3 regions of the Lactiplantibacillus paraxiangfangensis genome follow, and region 2 is predicted to be linked to each of the others. Evidence: predicted binding sites of a transcription regulator. Region 2 holds the regulator's gene; each other region holds the start of a gene.

Region 1 (5,055 bases), on a different contig from region 2:
AAAAAGCGATGTACGCCGAGATTGCGGCCCATCACATTTTGGTTTACGCGGCCCATACGAATTTGGATAGTGCCGATGGCGGGATGAACGACTGGTTAGCTGACGCTTTAGGCTTACAAAATGTCAGTGGCTTAGTACCAGGTTACGTCGAAAAGGCGGTCAAAATGACCGTGACGGTTCCGACGGATCAAGTAGAAGCCGTTCAAGAGTATTTAACGGATACTTGGCAAGCAAAACTCAACCGGTACGCATTTAACTCTGGTGAACAGTTTACCGTTGATTTAATGGCTGACCGGGTTACCCCCGCAGTGGCTGGCATCAATCACTTTGTTCCAGCAACGAGTTGGGATTATCAGATTGAACCATTACTGACGGGTGGTCACCAGTATAGTATGGGGCGGGTCGGCGATTTACCAACCCCAATGACGGCTGAAGCCTTTGCAGAACACTGTAAGACGGTCTTTAACGTGTCCGGCTTGCGGTTAGTTTGTCAGCAGCCCCAGCAAGAAATTAAGCGGGTGGCGGTCCTCGGTGGCGATGGCGGAAAGTTTTATCAAGATGCCATTAAAGCGGGAGCCCAAGCTTACGTGACCGGGGATGTTTATTACCATACGGCTCACGACATGTTAGCCGCTGGTTTAACGGTGGTCGACCCCGGTCACCATATCGAAAGCATTTGTAAAACTCATTTGACCGAATGTTTTAAAAAATGGCAGGCGGAATCAAACTGGCAAGTTGAAATCGTTGCCTCAAAGTTAAATACTGATCCGTTTACTTTCATCTAATAGAGATAATCTTGTAATTTTGAAAGGAAGTTTGTAAGATGGCAAAATATCCTAATTTAATTTCAGATTTTTTGAGCTTCGTTAAAATCAATAGTCGTTCTGACGAGAGTTCGACGACGGTACCTTCATCACCACGGGAGACGGCCTTTTTAAACCAACTGATGGACAAGTTAAAGGCTATCGGGTTAAGTGACGTTGAACAGGATGCACAAAGCGCGTACGTCTTTGCAACCTTACCAGCTAACAGCGATAAGGCTGTGAAGACTTTAGGCTTTATCTCACATATCGATACGGCGGATTTTAATTCGGAAAACATTAATCCACAAATTGTTGAAGACTATGATGGCCAGTCAGTGATTCAATTGGGCGACAGCGAGTATCATTTGGATCCTAAGGTCTTTCCAAACCTCAAAAATTATAAGGGTCACACGTTGATCACTACCGATGGGAATACCTTATTAGGTTCGGATGATAAGTCCGGTGTTGCTGAAATTATCAGTGCCGCTGAATATTTATTAGCTCATCCAGAAATTAAACACGGTAAGATTCGAATGGGCTTTGGTCCCGATGAAGAAATCGGAACGGGGGCGGACCACTTTAACGTGCCAGCATTCGCAGCCGATTACGCTTATACGGTTGATGGCGGGCCACTCGGTCAGTTGGAATATGAAACGTTCAACGCTGCTCAGGCCGAAATCACGATCAAGGGGGTCAACGTCCACCCTGGTTCTGCTAAGGATGTCATGGTTAACGCGTTACAGTTAGCCGTTGAATTCCAGGATGGTTTACCAGCACACGATGTTCCTGAAAAAACGGATGGCCGGGAAGGTTTCTTCCATTTATTAGCGTTAGACGGGACGGTTGACGGTGCTAAGTTGACCTACATTATTCGTGACCACGATCGAGCCAAATTTGAAGCTCGCAAACGGTTAATCGTGGCGGATGGTGATCAAATTAACTTGGCTCACGGTGGCGAGTACGTCCAGGTCAACGTTAAGGACCAGTACTACAACATGCGTGAAATCATTGAAAAAGATATGGCCGTTGTTGAATTGGCTAAGCAAGCCATGTTGAAGCTGAACATCAAACCATTGATCTTCCCTGTTCGTGGTGGGACTGATGGTTCTAAGATCTCGTTTATGGGCTTACCAACACCAAACTTGTTTGCCGGTGGCGAGAATATGCACGGCCGGTTTGAATACGTTTCGGAACAAGTCATGGCGCAAGCCGTTGACGTTGTATTGCAAATCGTTACGGATAATTACAATCAAAACTAAATCCTTGACCTTCTTTGACCATTAGTTATATAATCTAATCGTCAATAAAGGTCAAACTCAATTGGCAGCTGATATAGCTGCCTTTTTGCTAACCTAATTTGAGGAGGTTATGATTTATGAATCCAGAACAATTAACGGAAAGTTTACAACAGGCTTTAACTCAAGCCCAACAAATTGCACAGACGCGGCGGCACCAAGAGATTGGGATTCCGCATTTATTTAAGTTTTTAACCCAGCCAGGTGAACTGGTGCGCCAGATATTCAGTGAAGCGGGTGTCGATCTCGATAAATTACAAGTCGAGTTGGACCGGGAACTGGATGATATTAGTGTTGTTAGTGGTGGTAACGTTCAGTACGGCCAAAGTTTCAGTAGTAGCTTAGCAACTTTGATGCAGACGGCTGAAGCCAAACGTAAATCCCTAGGTGACGACTTTTTAGCCACCGACACGATTGCGCTGGCATTGATGGATCAAACCGGCGACCAACTAACCAAGTATTTAAACCAGTCGGGGATTACGGCTGGACAAGTCAAAAACGCGGTTGACCGGATTCGTGGTGGGCAACGGGTCACGTCACGTAATCAGGAAGACCAGTATCAAGCCCTTGAAAAATACGGGGTGGATTTAGTTAAACAAGCACGTAAAGGCAATCAGGACCCAGTGATTGGTCGGGATGAAGAAATCTTAGACGTGATTCGAATTTTGTCACGCAAGACGAAAAACAACCCGGTCTTGATTGGGGAACCCGGTGTTGGGAAGACGGCAATCGTTGAAGGCCTCGCCCAACGAATTGTTCGCGGGGATGTTCCGGACAATCTAAAGGATAAGACCCTGTTCTCCCTTGATATGGGGTCATTAATTGCCGGTGCCAAGTATCGTGGTGAATTTGAAGAACGTCTGAAGGCCGTCTTAAAGGAAATTAAGAAGGCTGACGGCCAGATCATCATGTTTATTGATGAAATCCATAACATTGTGGGTGCTGGTAAAACGGAAGGTAGCATGGACGCCGGTAACTTGTTGAAGCCAATGTTAGCCAGAGGCGAGCTCCATTTGATTGGTGCGACGACCTTGGACGAATACCGGCAATATCTAGAGAAGGATAAGGCTCTTGAACGGCGGTTCCAAAAGGTCCTAGTTGCCGAACCATCCGTTGAAGATACCATTAGTATTTTGCGGGGGTTAAAGGAACGGTTTGAAATTCATCACGGCGTCCGGATTCACGATAACGCGTTGGTAGCGGCTGCTAAGTTATCAGATCGTTACATTACGGACCACTTTTTACCGGACAAAGCTCTGGATTTGATTGATGAAGCTTCCGCTGAAATTCGGGTCGAAATGAATTCTAACCCAACGGAATTGGATCAAGTCAACCGGTTATTAATGCGTTTAGAAGTGGAAGAAGCCGCACTCAAGAAGGAAACGGACGATGCCTCCGTGAAGCGGTTAGCTGATTTACAGAAGGAATTGGCTAGCGCTAAGGAAAAGCAACGCACGTTGGCGGAACGTTGGGCCAGTGAAAAGAAGAGCCTACAAGCGTTGAGCGATAAAAAGGCCGCCCTGGACAAAGCTAAGCACGACTTGGAAACAGCGGAAAATAAGTATGATTTGGAAACGGCCGCTAAGTTGCAACACGGGACGATTCCTAAGTTGGTCGCCGAATTAAAAGCAATGGAAGCTAACGACCACCATGAAGACTGGTTAGTTGAAGAATCCGTAACACCGGATCAGGTTGCTAACGTGGTTTCACGGATGACCGGGATTCCAGTCAATAAGCTGGTTGCGGGTGAACGGGAGAAACTCTTACACTTAGCGGACCACCTACACGAACGGGTCGTCGGGCAAGATGCCGCGGTGAACGCCGTCTCTGACGCCGTGCTGCGTTCACGGGCCGGCTTACAAGACCCAAACCGGCCGTTAGGGTCATTCATGTTCCTCGGACCAACCGGGGTTGGGAAGACCGAACTGGCCAAGGCCTTAGCGGAAAACCTATTCGACGCGGATGATCACATGGTCCGCATCGATATGAGTGAATATATGGAAAAAGAATCCGTTTCGCGGTTAGTCGGGGCTGCTCCCGGGTACGTTGGTTACGAAGAAGGTGGTCAGCTGACGGAAGCGGTTCGCCGTAATCCGTATTCCATCGTGTTGTTTGATGAAATCGAGAAGGCCCATCCCGATGTCTTTAATATTTTGTTACAAGTTTTAGATGACGGGCGCTTAACGGACGGCCAAGGTCGTACGGTCGACTTTAAGAACACGATTTTGATTATGACGTCTAACTTAGGGTCACAGCAGTTATTAGCTGGTGTTGACGATCAGGGACAATTATCTGCCTCGGCCCATGACCAAGTAATGCAACTTGTACAAAGTTGCTTTAAGCCTGAATTCTTAAACCGAATCGACGACATCATTATGTTTACGCCACTACAATTAGGTGCGATTGAGCAAATCGTGGTTAAGTTAATTGCACGGTTATCCGCACGACTGCAAGACCGTGACATTACGTTGAAGATTTCGGAACCCGCTAAAAAGTGGATCGCACAACAGGGGTACGAACCAGCGTACGGCGCTCGGCCATTACGGCGGTTCATTACGAACCATGTCGAAACACCACTTGCCAAGGAAATTATTGCTGGGCGGGTCGCACCGGACACGACGGTTGAAATTAATTTGATGGACGACCACTTAGTCTTTGAAAACCAACCGAATACGAAAACGCAACAGGCGTAATCGGTAAACTTTGACGGGACACTGAATGTAATCTGTTATCAAAATGGAAACAAAAAAACTCGTGATTATCAATTTCTGATAATCACGAGTTTTTTATTAGCTTGATTACTTTTTTTCAGAACCTTTAACGGGTAGGGAATTGTTAGTAATTATGGTGATTCCGTTGACAACGACCAGCGCAAAGACGGCTGAAATGACCCCGATTTGACCGGGGTTCCAAGTCAATGCTTCGAGGGCACCACCGATATAACCGATAACTTCCCC
Region 2 (5,055 bases):
GCTCCCGTGACGTATCTAAAATTGCTTGGTGGGTTTTTGCCAACTGTTCTGCGCGCGTCACCATTCCATCATCTTCTTTCCCCTATTTCGACTTTTATATATTATATAATACATTATAATTTACACCAATCAGCCGGCATAAACAAAGTAAGTCTCATTGAACGAACTTGAATCCGGCTAAACTAGCGCAGTCTGTGAGGCATAAAAATGCGAGCCAAGGGTTTTGTCCCCGACTCGCATTCATTAATTACTATTTTGCAGAAACCGTTGAACGGCCGTCTTCTTTTGGCTGATTCTTAACGTTGATGGTAATGGCACCCTTTGAAGCACCAATGGTCACAACGTCGGTCGCCTTTACGTCACCAGCTAATAGTTCTTCACTCAAGCGGTCTTCGATTTCAGTCTGCAGTGCCCGGCGAATTGGCCGTGCCCCGTATTCTGGATCAAAGCCAGCTTTAGCGACGACATCAATTGCCGCTGGCGTGATCTTCAAGTGAATATCTTGTTGTGCAACCCGGTCAACAATTTCCTTAGACATCAACTTCACGATTTCGTGGAGTTGTTCCTTGTTCAATGAATGGAACACGATGGTTTCATCGATTCGGTTCAAGAACTCTGGCCGGAACGTCTGCTTTAAAGTTGCCCGAATCGTAGCGGCTACGGCACTGTAGTCGTTAGCCCGGTCAGTGGCACCAAACCCAACGGACTTTTCATCCCGCAAGGTCGTTGCCCCTAAGTTAGACGTCATAATTAAAATGGTGTTCCGGAAATCAACTTTACGGCCCTTAGAATCTGTTAGGTAACCATCATCCAACACCTGTAGCAAAATGTTAAAGACGTCTGGATGGGCCTTTTCAACTTCATCAAAGAGAACGACTGAGTAAGGCTTTTGACGAACCTTTTCAGTTAATTGACCACCTTCGTCGTACCCAACGTAACCTGGTGCTGAACCAATCAGGCGACTCGTTGAGTAACGTTCCATGTATTCAGACATATCAATCCGAATCATGTTGTCTTCCGACCCAAACATTGCGGCGGCTAACGCCTTAGCAAGTTCAGTCTTCCCGACCCCGGTTGGTCCTAAGAACATAAAGGAACCGATTGGCCGACTTGGATCTTTCAATCCACTCCGTGCCCGACGAATGGCCCGTGAAACTGCTGAAACGGCTTCTGGTTGACCAACCACCCGTTCATGCAAAATCTTTTCCAAGTTAACCAAGCGGTCACTTTCAGATTTTTGCAACTGGGTCAGTGGTACACCGGTCCACTCTGCAACGACTTGAGCAATATCTTCGCCCGTGACGTTCAAGCTGTAACGAGGACCATCCCCCTTAGCAGCTTCTTCTTCACGGTTAGCTTCGATCTTGTCGACTCTGGTCTTCAACTGCATTTCCTGTTTACGGATATCGGCGGCTTTTTCGAAGTCTTGCGATTCAATCGCAGCTTCTTTTTCTGCCCGCAGTTTAGTCAATTTATCCTGATTCTTAGTCAGTTTGTTTGGCTTGTCCATTTGGTCGATTCGAACTTTAGCAGCCGCTTCGTCCATTAAATCAATGGCCTTATCCGGTAAGAAACGGTCGCTGATGTAACGGCTAGATAACTTCACCGCTTGGTCAACAGCCTCATCGGTGATATTAACGTGATGATGGTCTTCGTAGCGCGGACGCAAGCCTTGTAAAATTTCAACAGCTTCGTCTTCGCTTGGTTCGTTAACCATGACCGTTGCAAACCGCCGTTCTAAGGCGGCGTCTGATTCAATGTACTTTTGGTATTCATTTAACGTTGTGGCCCCAATGGTTTGAAGTTCGCCACGGGCTAACGCTGGTTTCAAGATGTTCGAGGCATCAATGGCCCCTTCAGCACCACCAGCGCCAATCAACGTGTGTAATTCATCAATAAATAGGATGACGTGACCATCGTTGTAAATTTCGTCGATCACTTTCTTCAAACGATCTTCGAATTCACCACGATACTTGGTCCCAGCCACTAATGACCCCATATCGAGCATCATTAGACGCTTGTCCGCCATGTCACTAGGCACATCCCCAGCCACGATCTTTTGGGCTAAGCCCTCAGCAATCGCTGTTTTACCAACCCCTGGTTCACCAATCAGAACCGGGTTGTTTTTGGTCCGCCGTGATAAGATCTGAATGACCCGTTTGACTTCTTTAGAGCGGCCAACGACGGGATCCATTTCCTTTTCACTCGCTAGTTGTGTGAGGTCGCGGGCTAAGGAATCCAAAGTTGGCGTCCCTTCAGCCTTTTTACCACCGCCACGCACTTGCGCGTTGCCCTTACGTTTGCCCATAGCGTCACTAACACCGAGCTTACGTAAAACAACCTTACGCGTTTGCGCTAAATCCAAGTTCAAATTCATTAAGATTCGCGAGGACAGGATGCTTTCATCGGATAACATTGCCAGTAGCAAATGTTCCGTCCCAATCTTGTTGGCACCTAAACGTTTGGCTTCATCACCAGCAACGGACAAAATCTCTTTGGCCTTTGGTGAATATGGCAAATAGGTATCCTTGCCGACATTGCTTAAAGTGCCGTAACCCGTAAAGCGTTCGATTTCTTCACGAATATCGTCTTCACTCACGGCGTACTGTTGTAAAACCTTATTAGCAATCCCATTCTTCTCAATGGCTAAAGCCAACAATAAATGTTCCGTGCCAACGGCCTGATGCTTAAAATACTTCGCCTGTTCTTGGGCTAAAACTAGGACACTCTTGGCACTTGGGGTAAATAGGTTATCCATTGCGATTCCTCGCTTTCTTTAACTTTCGTAACGCAGATGATTTAAAATTCCAATGATAATACGCGCTCGCAGACTGTTTTCCAAGTCATGATCGTCCACCGCTAAGGTATTACGATCCGTGGCAACCAGTATTAACTGAGCTTCCCTGCGATTTAACACGTTGTCTTCATATAAGCTTTGCACGACCGCATAGGCATCCCGTTGTGTTATTGAATCACCAATCACTTGAATGAGGGTGTCCAAAACATCGGCATCATCCAACAAATTAACCTTTTCGATTCGAATATAGCCACCGCCACCGCGTTTACTTTCAACTAAGTAACCATTTTGAATCGTAAACCGGGTCTTAATGACGTAGTTAATCTGGGAAGGTACCACATTAAAAAGGTCGGCAATTTCTGAACGCCGGATTTCAACGTGCTCTGCGTCCGCCAAAATACTTTTTAAATACTTCTCAATAATATCGGAGATATTTTGACTTTGCATGTGCTTCACCCTTTTCGTTATCTTTGACTAATATTGACTATTATTATACGAGGATAATCGAAAAAAGCAAAGAATTTCACTTAAAGCGCATACTACCGCGGTCTCTACGGTTGTTTCAGCATAGCACGCTCACTACCTACTTTCAATTGTTTGGACTGGTTTAGCATCGTTTTATCCGAAAAAATTGGTCAAGTCATGTTAATCTGTTTTTCGTTGCGATTAGAATCAGTATTACGTTAATAGCGTCAACGTCTTAGTCCCCCGGGAAGCGGCGACGTACCGGCGATTTTGTCCCACCTGTGGCTCACTGTAAAACGCCGCGTTCCAATCATAAATAATGGCATGATCAAATTCTAGCCCCTTGGCAACGGCTAACGGCAAAATGTTCAAACCAGGTTGAACCGTTTTAGGTGCTTCGGGCGTTAGTAGTTGCGCCGCTGGAAAACGCTGTGCTAGATTTTCAGCCACGGCTAAGGTTGGTGCAATCAAGCCAATGCTTTGACTCGTCGTTGGGCGCAAGGTTGCTAAAATATTTTCCAAATCAGCTAATGGCAAGGTCTTCGGTGTCTCGCCGATTGCTTGTACCGCTTGTAAGTCAGTCCAATCACCCGCAAATTGCGCAAAGAACTGCGTAATGGCACCGGTCGCTCGGTAACTGGTATTGAGGGTTAAGGTCACTGACGCGTCAAAGAAGGCCGCGATATCCGGTGTCTGCCCGGTCAAACGCTGACGGTGGTCCCCGACAATCGTCACTTGGGCGGCTGAAAATAGTTTGGTTAACATCAACCAGACATCGGGATCATAGTCTTGGGCCTCATCAATGAACAGTCCCTTGGTCGTCGTTTGTTGATAATTAGTGATGCAAATCAGTAAATAAAGCCGATCATAGGCCGTTAAACCGGACAACTGCCACTGTTTGGCCAATTGATCCCAGTCTAACCAAGTTGCAACGTCTGCGGGCAGTTGCCGGGTGGCCTGTAGCCAGCGCCAGGCTGCTTGCAACCGCTTATTCAAACTGTCCGTCGGTACGGTTCGATCGTAGGCCGTGGGATTTAATCCGGCTGGCGTCACCTGCGAAGGTTGCGCCAGCAATTCAGCCAGTTGTGACAAATGGTTATCAGCTAATGATGTAATGGTCAAGCCAAACCGTTTGCCCACGGCCTGCATTAATTTAAAATAAGTGGCCGTGAGCGGTTCCGCTTCGCCTAATGCTGGTAACACCCCACGAATATAGCGACTAAAGGCCGTATTTGGCGTTAAAATCAAAATATCCGCTGGGGTCCAATCTTGCCGATGCCGGTAAAGCTGATAGGCCACCCGTTGCAGTAAGACGGACGTTTTACCGCTCCCCGCGACCCCGTCAACGAGTAAGACGCGGTGCTGTGCTTCACGAATGATGGCGTTTTGTGATTGCTGAATTGTGGCGGTAATTTCTTGTAACCCACCGCTGCGATCTGTCGCCAAAACGGCCAACAACAACGGGTCACCAATCGCCGTTTGCGTCTCGATCACTTGGTGTAACTGGTCGTGGTCGATGATAAACTGCTGCCGGTTTAAGACGGTAACCGGAATCGTGCGGCCGTTAGCTTGATAACTCGTCGCTCCCGTCCGATTAGCGTAATAAGTGTCAGCAACGGGTGCACGCCAATCGTAGACCAAGTCAGTCCCGTGTTCGTCCACGTAACCAACTTTTCCCAAGTAAAACGCTTCTGGCACATCGTCACCGTAATCAAGGTCCAGCTTAGCAAAGTAGGCCTGCGGCAATAAGAGCTGGGCGTGTTCTAACCGAACCTCGGCCGTATGGTAACGGG
Region 3 (5,055 bases), on a different contig from region 2:
CCGAAAGCCGTTGAATTAGCACCGTATAACGAGATTCCACACTTGTTAGCACCAGTGATCTCTGACCCTAAGGCGGCTTCAGCGGCCTTGAAGTGGGTCGTCGATGAGATGGACAATCGTTATGATCGTCTGGCTGCTGGCGGGGCACGGAATATTGAACAATTTAACCATTTGGCGGAAGAACACCATGAGCCGGGCTTGAAGATGCCATACATCGTCATCGTGATCGATGAATTAGCCGACTTGATGATGGTTGCTTCTAGTGAATTCCAAGATTACATTGCACGCATCACGGCGAAAGCCCGGGCTGCGGGGATTCATTTGCTAGTTGCCACGCAACGGCCAAGTGTCGACGTGGTTACGGGTGTGATCAAGAACAACATTCCGACCCGGATCGCGTTTATGACTTCAAGTCAAGTGGACTCACGAACCGTCCTCGATACGAGTGGGGCGGAGCAATTGTTGGGTCGTGGTGATATGCTGTACTTAGGCAACGGTCAAAGTAATCCAATGCGGTTGCAGGGGACTTTTGTGGACCGCGAAATTGATGCCATTACACAATTTGTTCGGGACCAAGCCGCACCACACTACGAGTTTCAGCCGGATAATTTGTTGAAGCACGAAGAAGCCGCTAAAAATGAAGACGACCTGATGCCAGAAGTTTTGGCCTACATTGCTGATGAAGACACGATGTCGACGTCCAAATTGCAACGAAACTTTTCGATTGGTTACAACCGGGCGGCTAATATTATTGATGACCTAGAAGCACGGGGGTATATTTCCGCTGCTAAGGGTTCCAAACCGCGTGATATTTATTTCACTGCGGATGATTTAACTAAGATACAAGCCAACTCATAATTTAAATAAAGACCGATTCACCGCTTAATTGATGAATTGCGAACACGGGAGATTAAGATAATAATGGATAAAGCAACGGTTTATTATTTTGTTGGAATCAAGGGTTCTGGGATGAGTTCCCTCGCCTTAATTTTGCATGATAAGGGCTTCCAAGTGGAAGGTTCCGATATTGAACAATACACGTTTACGCAAAAGGGGTTAGCCGCCGCTGGCATTAAAATGCTGCCATTTTCTGCTGACAACATTCACGAAGGCTTAACGGTGATTGCTGGTAATTCCTTTACCGACGAACATCCTGAAATTAAAAAAGCGCGTGCGATGGGTCTTCCCGTTTACCGGTACCATGAATTCTTAGGTAAATTGATGGAAGGTTACACGAGTATTGGGGTAGCGGGAACTCACGGTAAGACGTCAACGACCGGTTTGCTTTCCCATGTCTTGAGCCACATTGCTCCAACCAGCTACTTGATTGGTGATGGGACCGGGAAGGGGACACCTGATGCCCGCTTCTTCGTCTTTGAAGCTGACGAATACCGTCGTCATTTCGTGGCCTATCATCCTGACTATGCCATCATGACTAACGTGGACTTTGATCACCCAGATTATTACAAGGACTTAGCTGACGTTCAGTCTGCATTTGAACAGTTCGGTAGCCAAGTTAAAAAGGGAATCTTTGCTTGGGGTGACGACGAAAGTCTCCGTAAGTTAGACGTTAAAACCCCAATTTATTATTACGGGACTAGCGACCGCGATGATTTCCAAGCGGTCAACATTAAACGGACCACGAAAGGGTCTTCCTTTGAAGTGAAGTATCACGACGAATCCCTTGGTGAATTCGAAATTCCGTTGTTTGGTGAACATAACGTTCTGAACAGTACAGCTGTCATTGCCGTATCTTACTTTGAAAAGGTTAACTTGGATGAAATCCGGCGTGAATTGTTGGACTTTAGTGGGGTTAAACGGCGTTTCTCTGAACACCAAGTTGGTGGCGGGATGATGCTGATCGACGACTACGCGCATCACCCATCTGAAATCAAAGCAACCTTGGATGCTGCTCGTCAAAAGTACCCAGACAAGAAGATTTTGGCAGTTTTCCAACCTCATACCTATTCACGGACGAAGGCTTTAATGGATGGTTTTGCAACGAGCTTAAGCAAGGCGGACCATGTGTTCTTAACGAACATCTTTAGTTCAGCTCGTGAAGAATCTGGCGACGTTTCGTCGAAGGACTTAGCAGCCAAATTACCTAACGGCGGTGAAATTATCACGATGGATGACATGCACGCCTTGGAAGCTTACCACGATGCTGTGGTTGTCTTCATGGGCGCCGGCGACATTCAAAAATACGAAAAACGTTACGAAGAAGAAATGAAATAAGGGCAATTACCCACTGTTCGTTGTAACGCTCAAAAAATCCTTTAGAAGTCTGACTTCTAAGGGATTTTTTAGTAGCTTATGAATATTGTCTTGAGGTTGAAAGCTAATGAAAACTAACCTCTAATCCGGCCGTCGCTGATAACATGCGGTCGTGGGACCGGGGCTAGCCTGGGGAGCGGTCTAGCCCCTCGCCCAGAACAATTGCAAAAAGCGCAATTGTCCTGGACCGTCCGTGGTGTAAGGCCGAAAAATCATCGGCCAACACCACCTTCACGACCGATGTTATCAGCGCCAACCTCCGATTATTCAATAGAAATAACAATAGTAAAACAAATTTTAGCGAAGGCGGGTAGTCTCGGTGTGCTGTGTCGGCAAGATTGGCGGGCGAATTTTGCGCCAATCTTGCGGGACGATTCAAAGACGTGGGGTATCGGCTTTGAATCGAGGGCACAGACCGTCCTGTGGCTGGGCCCCGTTCCCCATAGCACACCGAGGCTGCCCGACGAAGCGGTTAATTTGAGTGGTGTTAAATATAATAAAATCTTATATATTTATCTAGTACAAACCGTTTTACCTTCCCTGACTAATCTGATACACTAGATGACAAGAAAGTTGAGGTGTCTGATTGAGATGGCTAGAGAAGTGCATTTGATTGATAAACTAGCGTGAGGAGGTCACTGACGCTAGGCGTTGGTGGCATCTGAAGACTCAATAAGAGCTTTAACTCGGAATTAATAATCTAATTAAATTTTAGGTGGAAGAGGGATAATCGATGAATAACTTTCAAAATGATCCGCAACCGCGTACGATTAACACCCAGATTGGGCTACGCAGTTTCTTATCCAAGATGTACGGTTTCATGGCGTTGGCAGTGTTAGTTTCCGCTATTACGGCTTACCTGTCGATGACGGTGTTTGCTGAAGCAATTAACAGCGCATTTGCAGCCCACCCATTCTGGTTCCTGATGATTTTCATTGTCAGCATGTTTGTGATGATCGGTGGGATTCAGAAAAACGCGACACGAAATCCTGCGATGAGCTTTACGTTACTAATGGTCTTCGCAGTGGTGTTCGGGGTTGAAATGTCCGTCACGTTGCAGCTGTATACTGGTGCAACGATTGGCGGGGCCTTTGTTGCCGCAACGGCCGTCTTTGGAACCATGGCTGTGGTTGGTAATACGACGAAGCGCGACATCTCTAAATTAGGGACGCATTTGTTTGCCGCTTTGATTGGGTTAGTCGTTGCTTCAATCGTTAACTTGTTCTTACAAAGTGAAATGATCAGCTACATTTTCTCATACATCGGTGTCTTGATTTTCGCCGGGTTATCCATGTGGGATAGCAACAACATGCGGAAGATGTACTTGCAGTATGGTGACCAAGTTTCTTCAACTGGGTTAGCTGTTACCGGTGCTTTACAATTGTACTTGGACTTCGTTAACTTGTTCTTGTACTTCATTCAAATCTTTGCCGGCTCAAGCCGTGACTAATAATTAAAATAACTTTTAGGATTGTAACCAACTGGCTACAATCCTTTTTTAATGGCAAACACTCGTTCAATTTTCTAGGTGCCGAATGCCCGTTTTACCCAATAGTTTGGTACAATTAAAGGTGTACTATGGCTAGTAGTCACTAGCTTTAGCAAAGCAATTGAGGTCGTTTTGGCACCAGCGAACCAGAACAAAACTAGTAATCGAATCTATCAAAACGGGGAGCAAATAAATATGGCAAAAAAATTATTATTGATCGACGGTAACAGTGTGGCGTTCCGGGCGTTCTTTGCGTTACATAACCAACTTGAACGCTTTACTAACGCGGATGGGTTACATACCAACGCCATCTACGGGTTTAACACCATGCTGGACCACATGATCAAGGCCGTTGAGCCGACTGATATGCTCGTCGCCTTTGACGCTGGTAAAACAACGTTTCGAACTAAAATGTTCGATAACTACAAGGGCGGTCGTGCGAAGACCCCGGTTGAATTTTCTGAACAGATGCCATACATCAAGCAACTTTTAGATGCGTATGGGATTCAACACTATGAATTAAAAGACTTTGAAGCCGATGATATTATTGGGACCCTGTCTAAGCAGGCTGACGACGCCGGTTACACGACGACGGTCGTTACGGGTGACCGTGATTTGACCCAGTTGACGACGGACCACACGACCATTGCCGTAACGGTTAAAGGTGTTTCCGAAGTAGAACGTTATACGCCAGAACACGTCCAAGAAAAATTAGGTATCACACCACTGCAAATCATTGATATGAAGGGACTAACGGGTGATACGTCTGATAATTATCCGGGGGTCACTAAAGTTGGTGAAAAAACGGCCCTGAAACTGTTGAAGGAATACGGGTCAATTGAAGGCGTCTACGAAAACGTCGACGCGATGAAGAAGAGCAAGATGAAGGAACACTTAATTGAGGACCACGACTTGGCTACACGTGCTAAGGTACTGGCAACGATTAAGCGTGACGCGCCAATCACAGTTGGCTTGGCCGATCTCGCCTATGATGGGCCAGACATTGATCAATTAGCCGAGTTTTATAGCGCAATGGATTTCCAATCTTTCTTAAAGAAATTGCACGTTCAATCCGATGAACCAGAAAAACCAATTGATTTCACGACGTTAACGTCCGCTAATTTAGGTGAACTGGCGCAATTAGGTGATCAAATCGACTTCTACTTAGAGATGCCGACACCTAATTACCATACGTCTGCGTTTGCCGGGTTTGCGATTGGCGCAAACGGCAAATGGTACGTCAGTCGTGACGTTGAGTTGTTGATGAAGCCAGAAGTGAGTGACCTGTTAAG

Evidence for each region. Region 2 encodes CtsR, which represses protease genes until heat stress. Its sites were predicted from a motif close to TTGGTCAAAAAAGGTCAAANA; they were not measured.
Region 1: clpB (ATP-dependent chaperone ClpB) is a predicted target of CtsR. The motif match lies at 2,100-2,120, and genes of this name have one in related genera.
Region 3: AAA939_RS03595 (Bax inhibitor-1/YccA family protein) is a predicted target of CtsR. The motif match lies at 2,802-2,822, and genes of this name have one in related genera.

The regions. Positions count from the first base shown of each region.
Region 1 covers NZ_BTPW01000023.1:22,375-27,429, reverse strand. The annotation lists gene AAA939_RS12015 (Nif3-like dinuclear metal center hexameric protein) at 1-785, shown strand, start outside; gene pepT (peptidase T) at 824-2,062, shown strand; gene clpB (ATP-dependent chaperone ClpB) at 2,179-4,791, shown strand; gene AAA939_RS12000 (YjzD family protein) at 4,897-5,055, opposite strand, start outside.
Region 2 covers NZ_BTPW01000007.1:55,753-60,807, reverse strand. The annotation lists gene AAA939_RS04915 (TetR/AcrR family transcriptional regulator) at 1-64, opposite strand, end outside; gene AAA939_RS04910 (ATP-dependent Clp protease ATP-binding subunit) at 251-2,758, opposite strand; gene AAA939_RS04905 (CtsR family transcriptional regulator) at 2,777-3,244, opposite strand; gene AAA939_RS04900 (UvrD-helicase domain-containing protein) at 3,476-5,055, opposite strand, start outside.
Region 3 covers NZ_BTPW01000005.1:57,994-63,048, forward strand. The annotation lists gene AAA939_RS03585 (DNA translocase FtsK) at 1-858, shown strand, start outside; gene murC (UDP-N-acetylmuramate--L-alanine ligase) at 922-2,235, shown strand; gene AAA939_RS03595 (Bax inhibitor-1/YccA family protein) at 3,008-3,724, shown strand; gene polA (DNA polymerase I) at 3,959-5,055, shown strand, end outside.